One region of the Isoptericola sp. F-RaC21 genome, then DNA from elsewhere that is predicted to be linked to it. Evidence: riboswitches for the same ligand, from Rfam matches in the RefSeq annotation. Region 1 holds a riboswitch; the other holds the start of a gene.
The links. A riboswitch is a leader RNA that binds a small molecule or an ion and turns the genes downstream of it on or off. The one in region 1 is predicted to bind FMN.
Positions count from the first base shown of each region.

Region 2: it holds a riboswitch for FMN, as region 1 does, so the genes downstream of both, ribD (bifunctional diaminohydroxyphosphoribosylaminopyrimidine deaminase/5-amino-6-(5-phosphoribosylamino)uracil reductase RibD) here and pnuC (nicotinamide riboside transporter PnuC) in region 1, are expected to answer to the same signal.

Region 1 is NZ_JBCFYX010000003.1:123,123-130,561, forward strand. Features, by position in the region: gene AAG589_RS11105 (glycosyltransferase) at 1-1,615, shown strand, start outside; gene AAG589_RS11110 (polysaccharide pyruvyl transferase family protein) at 1,680-4,271, shown strand; gene pnuC (nicotinamide riboside transporter PnuC) at 4,308-5,018, opposite strand; FMN riboswitch at 5,143-5,286, opposite strand; gene AAG589_RS11120 (TetR/AcrR family transcriptional regulator) at 5,379-6,182, opposite strand; gene AAG589_RS11125 (hypothetical protein) at 6,193-6,444, opposite strand; gene AAG589_RS11130 (mycothiol-dependent nitroreductase Rv2466c family protein) at 6,509-7,159, shown strand; gene AAG589_RS11135 (LLM class F420-dependent oxidoreductase) at 7,206-7,439, shown strand, end outside.
Region 2 is NZ_JBCFYX010000001.1:921,283-928,721, forward strand. Features, by position in the region: gene AAG589_RS04310 (hypothetical protein) at 1-1, opposite strand, end outside; tRNA gene AAG589_RS04315 (tRNA-Pro) at 128-204, opposite strand; gene ribH (6,7-dimethyl-8-ribityllumazine synthase) at 256-783, opposite strand; gene AAG589_RS04325 (bifunctional 3,4-dihydroxy-2-butanone-4-phosphate synthase/GTP cyclohydrolase II) at 780-2,111, opposite strand; gene AAG589_RS04330 (riboflavin synthase) at 2,108-2,746, opposite strand; gene ribD (bifunctional diaminohydroxyphosphoribosylaminopyrimidine deaminase/5-amino-6-(5-phosphoribosylamino)uracil reductase RibD) at 2,750-3,817, opposite strand; FMN riboswitch at 3,957-4,086, opposite strand; gene AAG589_RS04340 (hypothetical protein) at 4,193-4,633, opposite strand; gene AAG589_RS04345 (hypothetical protein) at 4,676-5,719, opposite strand; gene der (ribosome biogenesis GTPase Der) at 5,749-7,323, opposite strand; gene cmk ((d)CMP kinase) at 7,435-7,439, opposite strand, start outside.

The sequences.
Region 1 (7,439 bases):
GAACGCGCGGGGCAACCCCCAGCGGGTGCGGCTGATCCACAGCGCGGACGGCGTCGTCGACGTCGACCTGACGCTCGTGCCCTTCGGCGACGGCGGCTGGTACTGGTTCGACCTGTACGCCTCCGACGGCGCGGTGACCCTCCAGTCGGCGGAGTGGAGCGTCGCCAGCTCGCACGCGCGCAAGGACGGCACCGCCTCGATCGCCATCACCACCTTCAACCGGCCCGACTACTGCGTGGCCCAGCTGCACACGCTCGGCGCGGACGACGGGCTCAAGGACCTGATCGACCGGGTCTACGTGGTCGACCAGGGCACCCAGCTCGTCCAGGACGAGCCCGACTTCGCGGCCGCCGAGGCCGGGCTGGGCGGACGGCTCTCGGTCGTGCGCCAGGGGAACCTGGGCGGCTCCGGCGGGTTCTCGCGCGGCATGGCGGAGACGCTGCGCGCCGGCGAGTCCGACTACGTGCTGCTGCTCGACGACGACGTCGTCTCGGAGCCCGAGGGCGTCGCGCGCGCGGTCGCGTTCGGCGACTTCGCCCGCATCCCCACGATCGTGGGCGGGCACATGTTCTCGATGCACGAGAAGTCGTGCCTGCACGCCTTCGGCGAACGGGTCAACCGCTACAAGTTCTGGTGGGGCAAGATCGAGAACACGTTCGACCACCACGACTTCTCGCTGCACCCGTTGCGCACGACCCCGTGGCTGCACCAGCGCGTGGACGTCGACTACAACGGGTGGTGGATGTCCCTGATCCCGGTCGAGGCCCTGCGCTCGGTCGGCCTCTCGCTGCCCGTGTTCATCAAGTGGGACGACGCCGAGTACAGCCTGCGCGCCGCGGACAAGGGCATCCCGACGGTCTCCCTGCCCGGCGCCGCGGTGTGGCACGTGCCGTGGGTCGACAAGGACGACGCGATCGACTGGCAGGCGTACTACCACCAGCGCAACCGGTGGCTCGCGGCCATGCTGCACTCGCCCTACCGCAGGGGCGGCGAGCTCCCGCGCGCGAGCCTCATCGGCGACATCAAGCACCTGCTGCAGCTGCAGTACTCGGCCGTCGAGCTGCGGCTCAAGGCGCTCGAGGACCTGCTCGAGGGGCCCCACCACCTGCACGCGACGATCGGCAAGACGCTGCCCGAGGTGCGGGCGCTGCGCGCGAAGTTCTCCGACGCGGTGGTGGAGCGGACGCCCGGCGCGTTCCCGCTCACCAGGCACCACCGCCCCGCACCCAAGGGCACGATGCCGTCGGCCCCCGCCGGGAAGGGCAAGGCCCTCGTCTCGGCGCTGACCGGGATGGCGAAGCAGCTGCGCTCCGTGCGGCCCGAGGCCCTCAAGGTGCCGGAGGAGCGGGTGTCGACGAGCGCCGCCAAGTGGTGGCGCCTGTCGCACCTCGACTCCGCCGTCGTCACCTCGGCCGACGGCACCGGCGCCTCGATGTACGTGCGCGACCCGAAGAAGTTCCGCGCCTACCTGGTCCGCACCGTGCGGCTGCACCGGCAGCTGCGCACCCAGTGGGGGCCCCTGAGCCGGCAGTACCGGCAGGCCATGCCGTCGTTCACCTCGGTCGAGGTGTGGGGCGCGACGTTCGGGGCGAACACCGCCCGCGAGGACGCCTGAGCCGGTTCGGCCCGCACATCACCAGTGTTTTCGCAGCAATCTTGAGTAGGCAGGGACAGAGCGCATGACCGATCCGAAGAAGACGTACGACGTCGCCATCCTGGGCTGGTGGTACGGCAAGAACTACGGTTCGATCCTGACGTACTACGGCCTCAACCGGGCCGTCGAGAGCCTCGGCCACTCGGTCCTCATGGTGCACGAGCCGCTCGGCTACAACGGCTACCGGGTGCAGTGGCCCACCGACATCGTCTCGATGGACTTCGCCCGGCGCGTCGGGTACGAGCACACCGACCAGGAGCACTTCTCGCAGCTGCCCCGCCTGAACGACGTCGCACGCACCTTCGTCGTCGGCAGCGACCAGCTGTGGAACCCGCTGATCGGTCGCGTCAACGACGACCTGTTCCTCGACTTCGTCGACGGGAAGAACTCCCGGGTGGCCTACGGCACGTCGTTCGGCAACCGCGGGACCGACAAGTTCAAGCTGCCGTTCGTCGCGAAGCACGCGCCCCACCTGCAGCAGTTCACCGCGATCTCCGTGCGCGAGGAGTACGCGATCGACACGGCGCGGGACGTCTTCGGTGCCAAGGCGACGCTGGTGGTGGACCCGGTGTTCCTGCTGCCGCAGGAGCACTACAGCGAGCTCGCGGACTCCGCGACCGTGGCGCCCGCGGGCGAGTACCTGGCGGTCTTCTTCCTCGACCCCAACCCGCAGAAGAAGGCCGTCGCCCAGGCGGTCGCGGACAAGCTCGGGTTCGAGAAGATCGTGGTCATCCCCAACCCCGACGAGGGGCGGGAGGCCGTGACGGCCCTGTTCGCGGACGAGCCCCGTGCCGAGATCATGGCCGAGGACGCCCCGGAGAACTTCCTGCGCACCTACCGCGACGCCGGCTACGTGATCACCGACAGCTTCCACGGCACGGCGTTCGCGGCGATCTTCGAGAAGCCCTTCTCGTCGATCTACAACACCAAGCGCGGGGCCGACCGCTTCAAGAACCTGCTGGCGTCGCTCGGCTTCGGCGACCAGCGTCGCGTGCTCGAGAGCGACACCACCGAGACGATCGCCGAGAACGTGTACGTCACCCGGGAGATCGACTTCACGAAGGCCCGCGACTACATCGAGACCGGCCGCGCGTCGTCCCGGGAGTGGCTGAAGGCCGCGCTCGACCCCGCCTCGACGGGCACCGCCGCGATCCGGCCCTTCCAGAGGTTCCGGCTGGACGGTCCCGAGTTCACGGCGAACACCCGGGCCTGGCGGGTCTCGCGCAAGCGGGGCGGCACCCGCCTCAAGGTCGCGCGCGACGGCGCGGCGCGCGGCAACTTCGTGTGGGCCGACCTGCCGGAGGCGCTGACCCCCGGGTCGGCGTACCAGCTGACGATCGACTGGACGCCCCGGACCGACGCCGCGACCGTCAACCTGCACCTGCGCAACCCCGAGACCGCGGTGTTCCAGGTCACCGGCGGGGTCGCCGTCGGGCAGGAGTCGGGCAAGGCGCGTCAGGACACGATCACGTTCCGCGTCTCCGACCCGGGCCTCAGCCAGATCATGCTCGGGGCGCTGCACTTCACCGGGCGCCAGGCGGGCGCCGAGGTCCGGAGCATCACCGTCCAGGAGATCCCCGCCTCCGTCGCGGCGTCGGCCCGGCGCAAGGTGCCGGGCAAGGCGCCGGCCCAGGGCGGGTTCGCCAAGCAGGCGCGGGCCCTGGCGCTCGCGGACCAGGAGCGGCACGTGCGCTCGTACCAGCGCGCGCACCAGGGGGGCCAGGGCGACCACGTCGCCGGTGCCCGCGCGCGGATGATCTTCCACGCGCACGCGATCGAGAAGGGCCTGAGCCGGAGCAACTTCCGCGCGGGCTTCGGCAAGATCGCGGTCCCCGGCCTCGCCAAGGAGATGAACGCCTGGCTGTCGGCCGGGCGCAGCACCGAGGACCCGTACCTGCAGTCCTCCGCGGCCGTGATGAAGACCTACTTCGAGCGGCATGTGGCGCTGAAGTCCGACGTCTCCGCCTTCCGCCAGCTCTTCTCGGGGGCGTCGCAGGACCTCATCGACAACTGCACGCACACCGAGGGCGGCGTCCTGCCCGCCGGGCGGACCCGCGAGATCGTCCTGGAGACCGAGGACGACGAGCGCAGCTTCCTCGACGTCGTCTACGGGCGGCGCAGCGTCCGGGAGTTCACCAGCGAGCCCGTCAGCGACGCGGAGGTCGCCAGGGCGGTGCAGATCGCGATGCAGTCGCCGTCGGTGTGCAACCGCCAGGCCGCCCGCGTGCACCAGTTCGAGGACCCGGACGTCATCAAGTCGGTGCTGGACATCCAGGGGGGCTTCAGCGGCTACGCGATGCCCCCGCGGCTCCTGCTCGTCACGGCCGACCTCGACGCCTTCCTCTTCGCCCCGGAGCGCAACCAGCCGTTCGTCGACGGCGGGCTGTTCATGATGTCGCTGCTCCTCGGCCTGACCCAGGTGGGCCTCGGGTCGTGCTCCCTGAACACCGCGATGGGGAGCGCGAAGGACGCCGCGATCCGCAAGATCATCGACGTCCCCGACAACGAGGTCTTCATCTCGTTCGTCGCCGTCGGGCACTACGACCAGGAGGTCCTGGTGCCCCGGTCCAAGCGGACCCACGTCGAGGACGTCCTCGTCCGGCACGACAGGGGCTGACGGCGTCGACGTGCCCGCCGCCGTCCCCCGGTGACGTCACCGGGGGACGGCGGCCGTCGTCGTGGCCTGCTCGCGGCGGTGGATGCGCCACCAGACGAAGAACCCGGTGAGCGTGAAGGCGCCGTAGAACACGTACATCAGCGCCGTCGCGTAGTACCCGGCCGACCAGAGCAGCGGGACCCCGACGACGTCGACCGCCACCCACACGAGCCAGAACTCGACCCAGCCCTTGGCCATGCCGTACGTGGCGACGAGGGAGCCCATGAAGATCCACGCGTCGGACCAGACGGGCTCGTAGGAGCCGAGCGCGCGGAACAGCGGCGTGAGCAGCAGCGTGCCGCCCACCATCACGACCACGATGCCGACCCGCGCGCGCCACGACGCCCACTGCGGGTGCACGGCCGAGCCGCCGTCGGCGGGGATCCTCCCGTCTGCGCGCACCTCGAGGTCGGCGCGCTGCGTCCGGCGCCACTGCACCCAGCCGTAGACCGACACGATCAGGAACATCACCTGGCGGCCGGCCTGGCCGAGCATGTCCGCGCGGCTGGTGTCGCCGAACCAGGACCCCATGAACACGGTGAACAGCAGCAGGTTCCCGACGATGCCGACGGGCCACGCCCACACCTTGCGGCGCATCCCGCCGAGCGCGGAGGCCAGCCCGAAGCCGTTGCCGACGATCTCGCGCCAGGACATGTGCTGGTCGCCGATGGTCAGCGTGGCGTTGAAGAACGCATCGATCGCGTCCATCGTTCACTCTCCCCGGTCCGTGGTGCGGCGTCCGGGGTGAGGGTCGGCGCTCGCCGACGTCGGGCCCGAGGGCCGTCGCCGGCGACACGACGCCCGGCGGCACCCGCCCTGTCGGGCGCGTGCCGCACGTGCTTCCTCCCATCCGGACTTTGACCGTCGGCCCTGGAATCTCACCAGGTCAGCCGGTCTCGCTCTGCTTGCGGAAGAGGAGACCGGGTCGCGGGCTGTCACCGCCGGCTCGGAATTTCACCGACCCCGGAGCACGTACGTGCGTGTCTTTCGCCGGCGGAGGTCCCGTCGGCGTCCTGCACAACTCAGGATGCCACAGGCGCATTCCCGTCGGTCGATCCGTCGAGACCCTCAGGCCAGCGCGTCGCGGACGGCGCGCGCCACGTCGTCCGGACCCGCGCCGGGCTCCAGCACGGTGACGACGACGCGCTTGCCGTCGCCGCCCGACGTGACCGTCCGGCCCTGGTCGCCGTCGTCGGGCGCGGGGGACGGTGCGGTCGTCCCGGGGTCGCTGTCGGGGAGCGGGAAGGGCGCCATGGCGGCGCGGCGGAGGTCGGCGAACGCCTCCTCGAGCTCGGGCCGCAGGTCGAGGTGGGGGTTGCGCAGCCAGCGGCGCAGGATCGCGTTGTGCACCGCGACGACGGACGCGGCGAACGCGATCGACATCGTCGTCATGGAGCGGTCGGGCGGGAGGGTGTCGCGCAGGTAGGCGGTGAAGGCGCGCTCGTAGCGGTGGGTCGTGACGAGCTCGCGGTCGCGCAGCGCGGGCACCTGCTGCAGCAGCTGGTGCCGGGCGATCGACGTCTCGCGCTGTCCCACGTGGTGGTCGAAGACAAGTCGCGCGGCGCGGCACACCTCGAGGTACGGGTCGGTGGCCGGGTCCCACGCCCGCTCGGGCGCGCGGCCGGACTCCTCGCTCGCGCGCGCCTCGGGCCGCGTCTCCGCGAGCATCACCACGACCTCCTCGAGGAGCAGCTCGTGGTCGGCGAAGACCACGTCCTCCTTCGAGCGGAAGCGGCGGAAGAACGTGGCACGGCTGACGCGCGCGGCGTCGGCGATCTCCTCAACGGTGGTCTGCTCGTAGCCCTGCCGGGAGAAGAGGTCGATCGCGGCATCGACGGCCTGGGCGTGGGTGTGCGTCCGGACGGCGGTCATGCCTGGGAGGCTACTCCGAGCGGCGGGCTCGTCGTCGGCCGCGGTCGTCCTCCGGGCCGGTGCGCCGCCGCTCGTCGAACCCCGCCTCGCGGGGCCCGCGCGAGCGTTGCAGATACCGGATCTCGCGCACCGCGACCCCGGCGGCGATGACGAACGGGATCCAGGCCCAGACCCTGCCGCGCAGCACCACCCACAGCATCGCGAGCGCGACGACGCACGCGCCGAAGACCGTCCACACGCTCGCCCACCGCACCTTGCGCACGCTGCGAGGCTACCCGTCGCGGCCGCCGCGAACACGTGCCCGGGGCGTGGGTAAGGTGGCGGTCGTGACTTCCGGGACCGCCACCGCGCCTGAGACCTCGACCACCACCGCGACCGTCCCCGTCGTGGACGTCTACGTCGACCCGCTGTGTCCGTTCGCCTGGATCACGTCGCGCTGGGCGCTGGAGGTGGCGGAGCACCGGGACGTGCGGCTCACGTTCCGGCTGATGAGCCTGTACCTGCTCAACGCCGGTCGCGACCTCCCCGCCGACTACCGCGCCAAGATCGACTCCTCGCGCGGCATCGGGCGGGTCGCCGCCGCGGTGCAGACGGAGCACGGTCCGGAGGCCTTCAGCGCCTTCTACACCGCCGCCGGCACGCGCATCCACCCGGGCGGGCGGAAGGACTACGACGCCGTCGCCGTCGAGGCGCTCGCCGAGGCCGGCCTGCCCGCGTCGCTGGCAGACGCCGCGTCGTCCGACGCCTACGACGCCGCCCTCGCGGCCTCCCACGAGGCCGGCATGACGCCGGTGGGCGAGGACGTCGGCACTCCCACGATCCACGTCGACGGCGTCGCGTTCTTCGGCCCGGTGCTCACGCGCATCCCGCGCGGCGAGGACGCGCTGCGGATCTTCGACGGGGCGGTCGCGCTCGCGTCGTTCCCCGAGTTCTTCGAGCTGAAGCGGTCGCGGACCAGCGACCCCGCCTTCGACTGACCCGCCTTCGTCTGCCCCTGCACCGTTCCGTCCCGAGAGGCGAACCATGACCCTCGACCTGCGTGTCTTCACCGAGCCCCAGCAGGGTGCGTCGTACGACGACCTGCTCGCCGTCGCGAAGGCGACCGAGGACCTCGGCTTCAGCGCGTTCTTCCGCTCCGACCACTACCTGACGATGGGCGGCGACGGCCTGCCCGGCCCCACCGACGCGTGGACGACGCTCGCCGGGCTGGCCCGCGACACGTCGACCGTGCGCCTGGGCACCCTCGTCACGTCGGCC
Region 2 (7,439 bases), on a different contig from region 1:
TGCGGCGCACCGTAGAACACGCCTCCGACAGGCCTACCGATCGACCATCCGGCCCGACCTCGGGCAAACGAAAGGCCCGGACCTACTTTCGTAGATCCGGGCCCTTCCGATGTCCTGAGACATCACGTGGTCGGGCTGACAGGATTTGAACCTGCGACCCCCTGACCCCCAGTCAGGTGCGCTACCAAGCTGCGCCACAGCCCGTCGACCCCGCACGTGGCACCGTGGTGCCACCCCGCAGGGCCGACCGAAATACTACCCCAGGTCGGACACTGCTCCTGCATCGGCGCGGGCACCGCCGACAGTCGTCGCCCGGACGGCACCGAGCACGCGCGCGGTGGCCAGCGCGGCGGCGGCGGCCTCGTAGCCCTTGTCCTCGTGCGAGCCGTCCAGCCCGGCGCGGTCGAGGGCCTGCTGCTCGTCGTCGCACGTCAGAAGGCCGAAGCCCACGGGGACGGTGTGGTCGAGGGCCACGCGGTTCAGGCCGTCGGTCGCGGCGGCGCACACGTAGTCGAAGTGCGGCGTGCCGCCGCGGATCACGACGCCCAGCGCCACGACGGCGTCATACCCCGCGGCCGCGAGCGCCTGGGCCGCGACGGGCAGCTCGAACGAGCCGGGCACCCGCACGACCCTCGGGTCGGCGACGGCGTGGTCCGCGCAGGCCCGCAGCGCGCCGTCGAGCAGCCCGTCCATGACGATCTTGTGCCAGCTCGCGGCGACGACGGCGACGCGCAGGTCGGAGCAGTCGACGGGCTCGGCGGCAGGCGCGCCGGCGCCGCTCATCGGACGGCTCCTGCGGTCGTGGTCAGCGGGTGGTGCGTCATCGTTCCTCCGTCGTCGTGCGGGTCGGTGGGCTCGTGGCTGTCGGCGACACCGGGATCGGTGCCGGTGAGGTGCGGCAGGTCGTGGCCCATGCGGTCGCGCTTGGTGCGCAGGTAGCCGAGGGTGCGCGGGTGGGCGGGCAGAGCGAGGGGCAGCCGCTCGACGACGTCCGCTCCCCCGGCGGCGAGGCCCTCGACCTTGGCCGGGTTGTTCGTGAGGAGCCGGACGCCCGGAACGCCGAGGTCGCGCAGCACGTGCGCGGCGGCCGTGTAGTCGCGGGCGTCCGCGGGCAGCCCCTGGTCGAGGTTCGCGTCGACCGTGTCGCGCCCGTCGTCCTGCAGCGCGTAGGCGGCGAGCTTGGCGGCCAGGCCGATCCCCCTCCCCTCGTGCCCGCGCAGGTAGACGACCACGCCGCGGCCTGCCTCGGTGACCCGTCGCAGCGACTCGTCGAGCTGCGGCCCGCAGTCGCAGCGCAGGCTGCCGAACGCGTCGCCGGTGAGGCACTCGGAGTGCACGCGCGCGAGCACCGGCCCGCGCTCCGGGTCCGCGAGCGCCTCCAGGTCCCCGGCCACCAGGGCCACGTGCTCGTCGCCGGAACGCGTGTCGCGGTAGGCGACGGCGGTCAGGTCGCCGTGGCGCGTCGGCAGCGTCGTGACGGCGACACGCTCGACCAGGATCTCCGTGGCACGCCGGTAGGCGACGAGGTCGGCCACGCTGATGAGGGTGAGCTCGTGCTCCGCGGCGAACTCGGTCAGCGCGGGCAGCCGCATCATCGTGCCGTCGTCGTGCACCAGCTCCGCGAGCACGCCGGCCTCGCCCCGCCCCGCAAGGCGTGCCAGGTCGACGGCGGCCTCGGTGTGTCCACGCCGCTCCAGGACGCCGCCGGGGCGCGCCCGCAACGGCAGCACGTGCCCGGGCCGGGTGAGGTCCGCCGGCCCGGTCGCAGGGTCGGCGAGCAGGCGCGCGGTGCGGGCCCGGTCGGCGCCGGAGATGCCGGTGGACACCCCCGTGGCGGCGTCGACCGTCACCGTGTAGGCCGTGCGGTAGGCGTCCTGGTTCGCGTCGACCATGAGGGGCAGCCCCAGCCGGTCGAGCTGCTCTCCCGCCACGCCCACGCACACGAGGCCGCTGGTGTGCCGTACCAGGAAGCCCATGAGCTCGGGGGTCGCGGCGTCGGCGGCCAGGATGAGGTCGCCCTCGTTCTCCCGGTCGGCGTCGTCCGCGACGACGACCGGGCGGCCGGCCGCGACGTCCGCGATCACCCGCTCGACCCGTCCCACGGCGCTCACCGCGTCGCCCCTGCCGCCACCTGGCCGTGCACGGTGCCGGACGCCAGGTGCCGCTCCACGTACTTGCTCAGCACGTCGACCTCGAGGTTGACCCGCTCCCCCACGGCACGGGACCCGAGCGTCGTGCGGGTGCGCGTCTCGGGGATGAGGCTCACGGTGAACGACTCCTCACCGGCGCTCACCACGGTGAGGCTCACGCCGTCGACCGCGATCGAGCCCTGCGCCACGACGTACCGTGCCAGCTCAGGCGGCAGCGCGACGTCGACGACCTCCCACTGCGTGCCCGGCGTGCGGGCGAGCACCGTCCCGACACCGTCGACGTGCCCCTGCACGACGTGCCCGCCGAACCGCCCGTCGGCCGCGAGCGCCCGCTCGAGGTTGACCGGGTCGCCGGGGCGCCGCCCGCCGAGGCTGGTGCGTGCCAGCGTCTCCGCCATGAGGTCGGCGGTCCACGTGGGCCTGCCCTCGTACTCGCCCGTCCCCGCGACGGTCAGGCAGCAGCCGTCGACGGCGATCGAGTCGCCGAGCCGGACGCCGTCGAGCACCTGCTCGGCCGCGACGGTGACGCGGGCGCCGTCGGCGTGCTCGCGCACGTCGAGGACGGTGCCGAGCTCCTCCACGATTCCGGTGAACATGGCTCAGTGCTCCTTCCGCGGCCGCAAGGTCAGCCGCACGGTGGGGGTGTCGGTGGTGTCGTCGGGGTCCCGGGGCAGGACGGCGACGTCGAGGAGGTCGAGGCGCGCGGCGTCCGCGATGGTGCCGATCCCGAGGTCGGCGACAGCGGAGGCGCCGACGCCGAGCAGCACCGGGGCGACGTAGGCGACGACGTCGTCGACGAGCCCGGCGCGCCAGAAGGCGGCGGCGAGGGCGGGCCCGCCCTCGAGCAGCACGTGCCGGTGCTCGCGGTACCAGAGCAGGTCCAGCACCTCGTGCGGGTCGTGGGTGCGCAGGTGCAGCACGGCCTCGCCGGCGGCCGCGGCCCGCGCGAGCCGGGACGACGCGGGCAGGTCGCGCAGGCCGACGACGACCCGGTCGGGCTGCGGGCCGGTCAGCGGCGCGTGCCGCACGGTGAGGTCGGGGTCGTCCGCGAGCGCCGTGCCGGTGCCGACCACGACGGCGTCCACCCCGGCGCGCAGGCGGTGCACGTCGTGGCGAGCGGCCCGCCCGCTGATCCACCGCGACGTGCCGTCCGCCGCCGCCGAGCGCCCGTCGAGCGTGCTCGCGAGCTTCCAGGTGACGACGGGACGGCCGAGCTCCAGCGCGCGGGTCCAGGTGGCGTTGAGGGCGCGCGCGTCGTCGGCCAGGACGCCGCCGACCACCTCGACGCCCGCGGCGCGCAGGCGCGCGGCGCCGCCCGACGCGGCGGGGTTGGGGTCGTGCTGGGCGTGCACGACGCGCGCGACGCCGGCGGCCAGCAGGGCGTCGACGCAGGGCCCGGTGCGGCCGTGGTGGTTGCAGGGCTCGAGCGTGACGACGGCGGTGGCCCCGCGCGAGGCACCCGGTCCGCGTGCCTCGACGGCGCGTCGTAGCGCCTCGACCTCGGCGTGGGGCGTGCCGGCGCCGCGATGGAAGCCCTCGGCGACCGTCGTGCCGTCGGCGTCGAGGAGCACGCACCCGACGCGCGGGTTCGGTCCTCTCGCCGGGACCTGCGCGGCCAGCTCGAGCGCGCGCCGCATCGCGGCGCGCTCCGCCGTCGTGGCACTCATCCGTCCTGCCCCTGTCCGTCCGGTCGCGGACCCCGGGGCAGGAAGGCGGGGTCGGACGTGCTCGCGCCGGCCGGCCGTCGACCACCACGGCGGGTGGGCCCGGCCCACGAGGGTCGGGAACGAACCGGACGGGGAGCCGTCGCGTGCGCTTCCCATCCGGACTTTGACCGTCGGTCCAGGAGTTCCACCTGGTCAACCGGTCACAGGCTGTGACCGGGTCGCGGACTTTCACCGCCGGCTCGGAATTTCACCGACCCCAGAGCACGCGAGCTTCTCGCTCGTCACCGCCGACCGTGACACGCGACGCCCGATCCTGGCAAGCCCGAGTGGCGCACGTCTCACCGCACACCTCACCGCATGCCGCGCGACGGCAGGTCAGTCCCAGACGAGGGACAGCACCCGGTGCCCCTCGGGCACCTCGGGGACCTCGCTGAACCAGTCCTCCGGGTAGACGTAGCCCGCGACCACGCCGTCGGCCTGCAGCTCGTCCGCGCCGACGAGGTCCTCGACCTCCTCCGGCACCAGCGTCGTGCAGACGGCGACCGCCTCCGCCGCGATCCAGTCGACTCCGTCCTCGACGGACTCCTCGTGCAGCTCGACCCGCACCCAGGCGACCCCGTCGTGCGCAGCGAGGTGCTCCAGCCGCCTCCGGACGTCCGCGAGCGGCGGCCGGCCCTCGCCCCACTGGTTCGGGGCGAGGGACTCCTCGTCGTCGTTGCCGTCGAAGAACTCGGCCAGGGTGAGGAGCGGGAGGTTCCGGTCGTCGCCACCGCCGGCGGCGCCCGAGCGCCGGTCCAGCTCGTCGCGCGTGATCACGCCACCGACCCTAGGCCCGCCCACGCGCCGTCGCGACGGCGGTCATCGTGCGAGCGAGCGGGCGGTGCGGCGCTCGTCGTCACGGCCGAGCGCCACCCCCAGCGCGGCCAGCACGAGCAGGTCCACGACCAGTCCGGCGACCGCCACCCACTGCACGGCCCGGAACGCGAGCAGCTGCGTCACCAGCAGGCTGACGAGGACGCCGCGGCGCACCCACACGGCCCCGGCGCGGTGATCGCCGCGCCCGACCACGACGCCCGTCACCACGCAGGCCACCGTGACCGCGACGGCCACGACGATGCCCGCCCCGACCCACGTCGGCACGTCCACGCCACCGGTCAGCACACGCACGCCGACGACCAGCGAGCCGGCCGCGGTCCCGAGCACGGCGACCGTCACGACGGCGGCCGCCCAGCGGTGCTCCATCGCGCCGGCGAACCACGCCGAGGCCCGGCGCACGAGGGCGCGCACGGGGTCCGGCACGCTCACGTCGTCCCGCGGGACCGCCTCGACCAGCGCGGCCACCTCACCGGCGGCGGGCTCGCCGCGTCCGCGCTGCGCCAGCGTCCGCGCCTCCTCGCGCTCCGCGTCGGTGAAGCCGCCCGCCACCCCGGCCACCGCGCGGTCCGTCGCGACCGCGAGGTACTCCGCGGGATGGTGCGCCCGTCGGCCGTGCAGGGCCTCGACGAGCAGCACGAGCACCACCACGACGGCGTAGATGAGCGCCGCCGTCGGCGCGTAGAAGTAGTCGTTGTCGGACGTGACGAACTTGCCGATCTCGTCGACGAAGAGCCCGAAGCCCACCCCGCCGAGCACCGCGCCCAGCGACCGCGGGGCGGGGCCGACGAACGACAGCAGCACCACCACCGCGAGCGCCATGCCGAGCCCGCCCCACAGGACGTGCGCCACGTGCAGCCCGCCCCCGCCCACCTGCGGGTACCCGGAGGCGGCGAGGAGGAACCGCGTCACCAGCACCGTCGCCACGGTCACGACGAGGAACGTCACCAGGTGGCGCACGGCGGACGTGTCGCGGGCCGCGCCGAGGCGCAGCAGGCGGCCACGGCGCGCGAGCGGGGCGGTGCTCATCGGCGGCTCCTCATCCGGTCACGGGCCGCTCAGCGCCGCCGCTTCTCCCGCACGCGGACGCTGATCTCGATGGGCGACCCCTCGAAGCCGAACGTCTCGCGCAGGCGGCGCTCGATGAACCGGCGGTACCCGGCCTCGAGGAAGCCGGTCGCGAAGATCACGAACCGGGGCGGCCGGGTCGAGGCCTGCGTGCCGAACAGGATGCGCGGCTGCTTGCCGCCGCGCAGCGGGTGCGGGTGCGCGGCCACCAGCTCGCCGAGGAACGCGTTGAGGCGGCCGGTCGGGATGCGGGTATCCCACGACTCCAGCGACGTCTCGAGCGCGCGCGTCAGCTTGTCGGTGTGCCAGCCGGTGCGGGCCGAGACGTTGACGCGCGGCGCCCACTGCACCTGCACCAGGTCCTTCTCGATCTCGCGCTCGAGGTACGGGCGACGGTCGTCGTCCATGAGGTCCCACTTGTTGTACGCGATGACGAGCGCACGCCCGGCGTCGACGGCCTGCGAGATGACGCGCGTGTCCTGCTCGGTCATCGGCTGCGAGGCGTCGACGAGCACGACGGCGACCTCGGCCTTCTCGATCGCCGCCTGCGTGCGCAGCGAGGCGTAGAAGTCCGCGCCACGCGTCTGGTGCACGCGGCGGCGGATGCCGGCCGTGTCGACGAACCAGTAGGGCACGCCCTTGATCTCGACGAGCTCGTCGACCGGGTCGCGGGTGGTGCCCGCGGTCTCGTCGACGACGACGCGCTGGGCACCCGCGATCTTGTTCAGCAGCGACGACTTGCCGACGTTCGGACGCCCCACGAGGGCCACCCGCCGCGGGCCGGCCGGCCGCAGCTCCCCGTGCTCGGAGACCTCGGGGAGCACCTTCATCGCGGCGTCGAGCAGGTCGCCCGTGCCGCGGCCGTGCAGCGCGGACACGGGGTGCGGCTCGCCCAGGCCGAGCGACCAGAGGTACGCGGCGTCGGCCTCGCCGGACGGGCCGTCCACCTTGTTGGCGCACAGCACGACCGGCTTGCCGGAGCGGCGCAGCAGCTCCACGACGCGCTCGTCGGTCGACGTCGCGCCCACCGTGGAGTCGACGACGAAGATCACGGCGTCGGCGAGCTCGACCGCGACCTCCGCCTGCTCGGCGACCTTCGACTCGATGCCGGCGACGTCGACCTCCCAGCCGCCGGTGTCCACCAGCGTGAACTCCCGTCCGGCCCACTCGCCGGGGTAGCTCACGCGGTCGCGGGTGACGCCCGGCGTGTCCTCGACGACGGCCTCGCGGCGCCCGAGGATACGGTTCACGAGGGTCGACTTGCCGACGTTGGGGCGGCCGACGACGGCGAGCACCGGCAGCGGCGCCTCGCCCGGGCCGAACCCCTCCTCGTCCCACTCGGCGTCCAGCAGGGCCCGGTCGGCCTCGTCGAGCTCGAAGTCCTCCAGCCCGGCCCGCAGCGCGCGCTCGCGCGCCTCGTCGTCGCCGTCGGACCCGAGGACCTCCGCCACGGCGTCCCGCGCGGTCTCGCCCGCACGCTCCTCGGCGGGCTCGGCGCCGGGGGCTGCGGTGGGGTCGTCGGTGGGCTCGGCAGCGGGCACGGAGCCGTCGGCGGGAGAGGTCATGGTGACCATTCTCCCAGCACCGGACGCGTGTCACGAACGAGACCGCCGTCACCCCGCGGTGACGACGGTCTCGTGCGACGGACGCGCCCCGGAGGGCGCCGCCTCCGGGCGTCAGG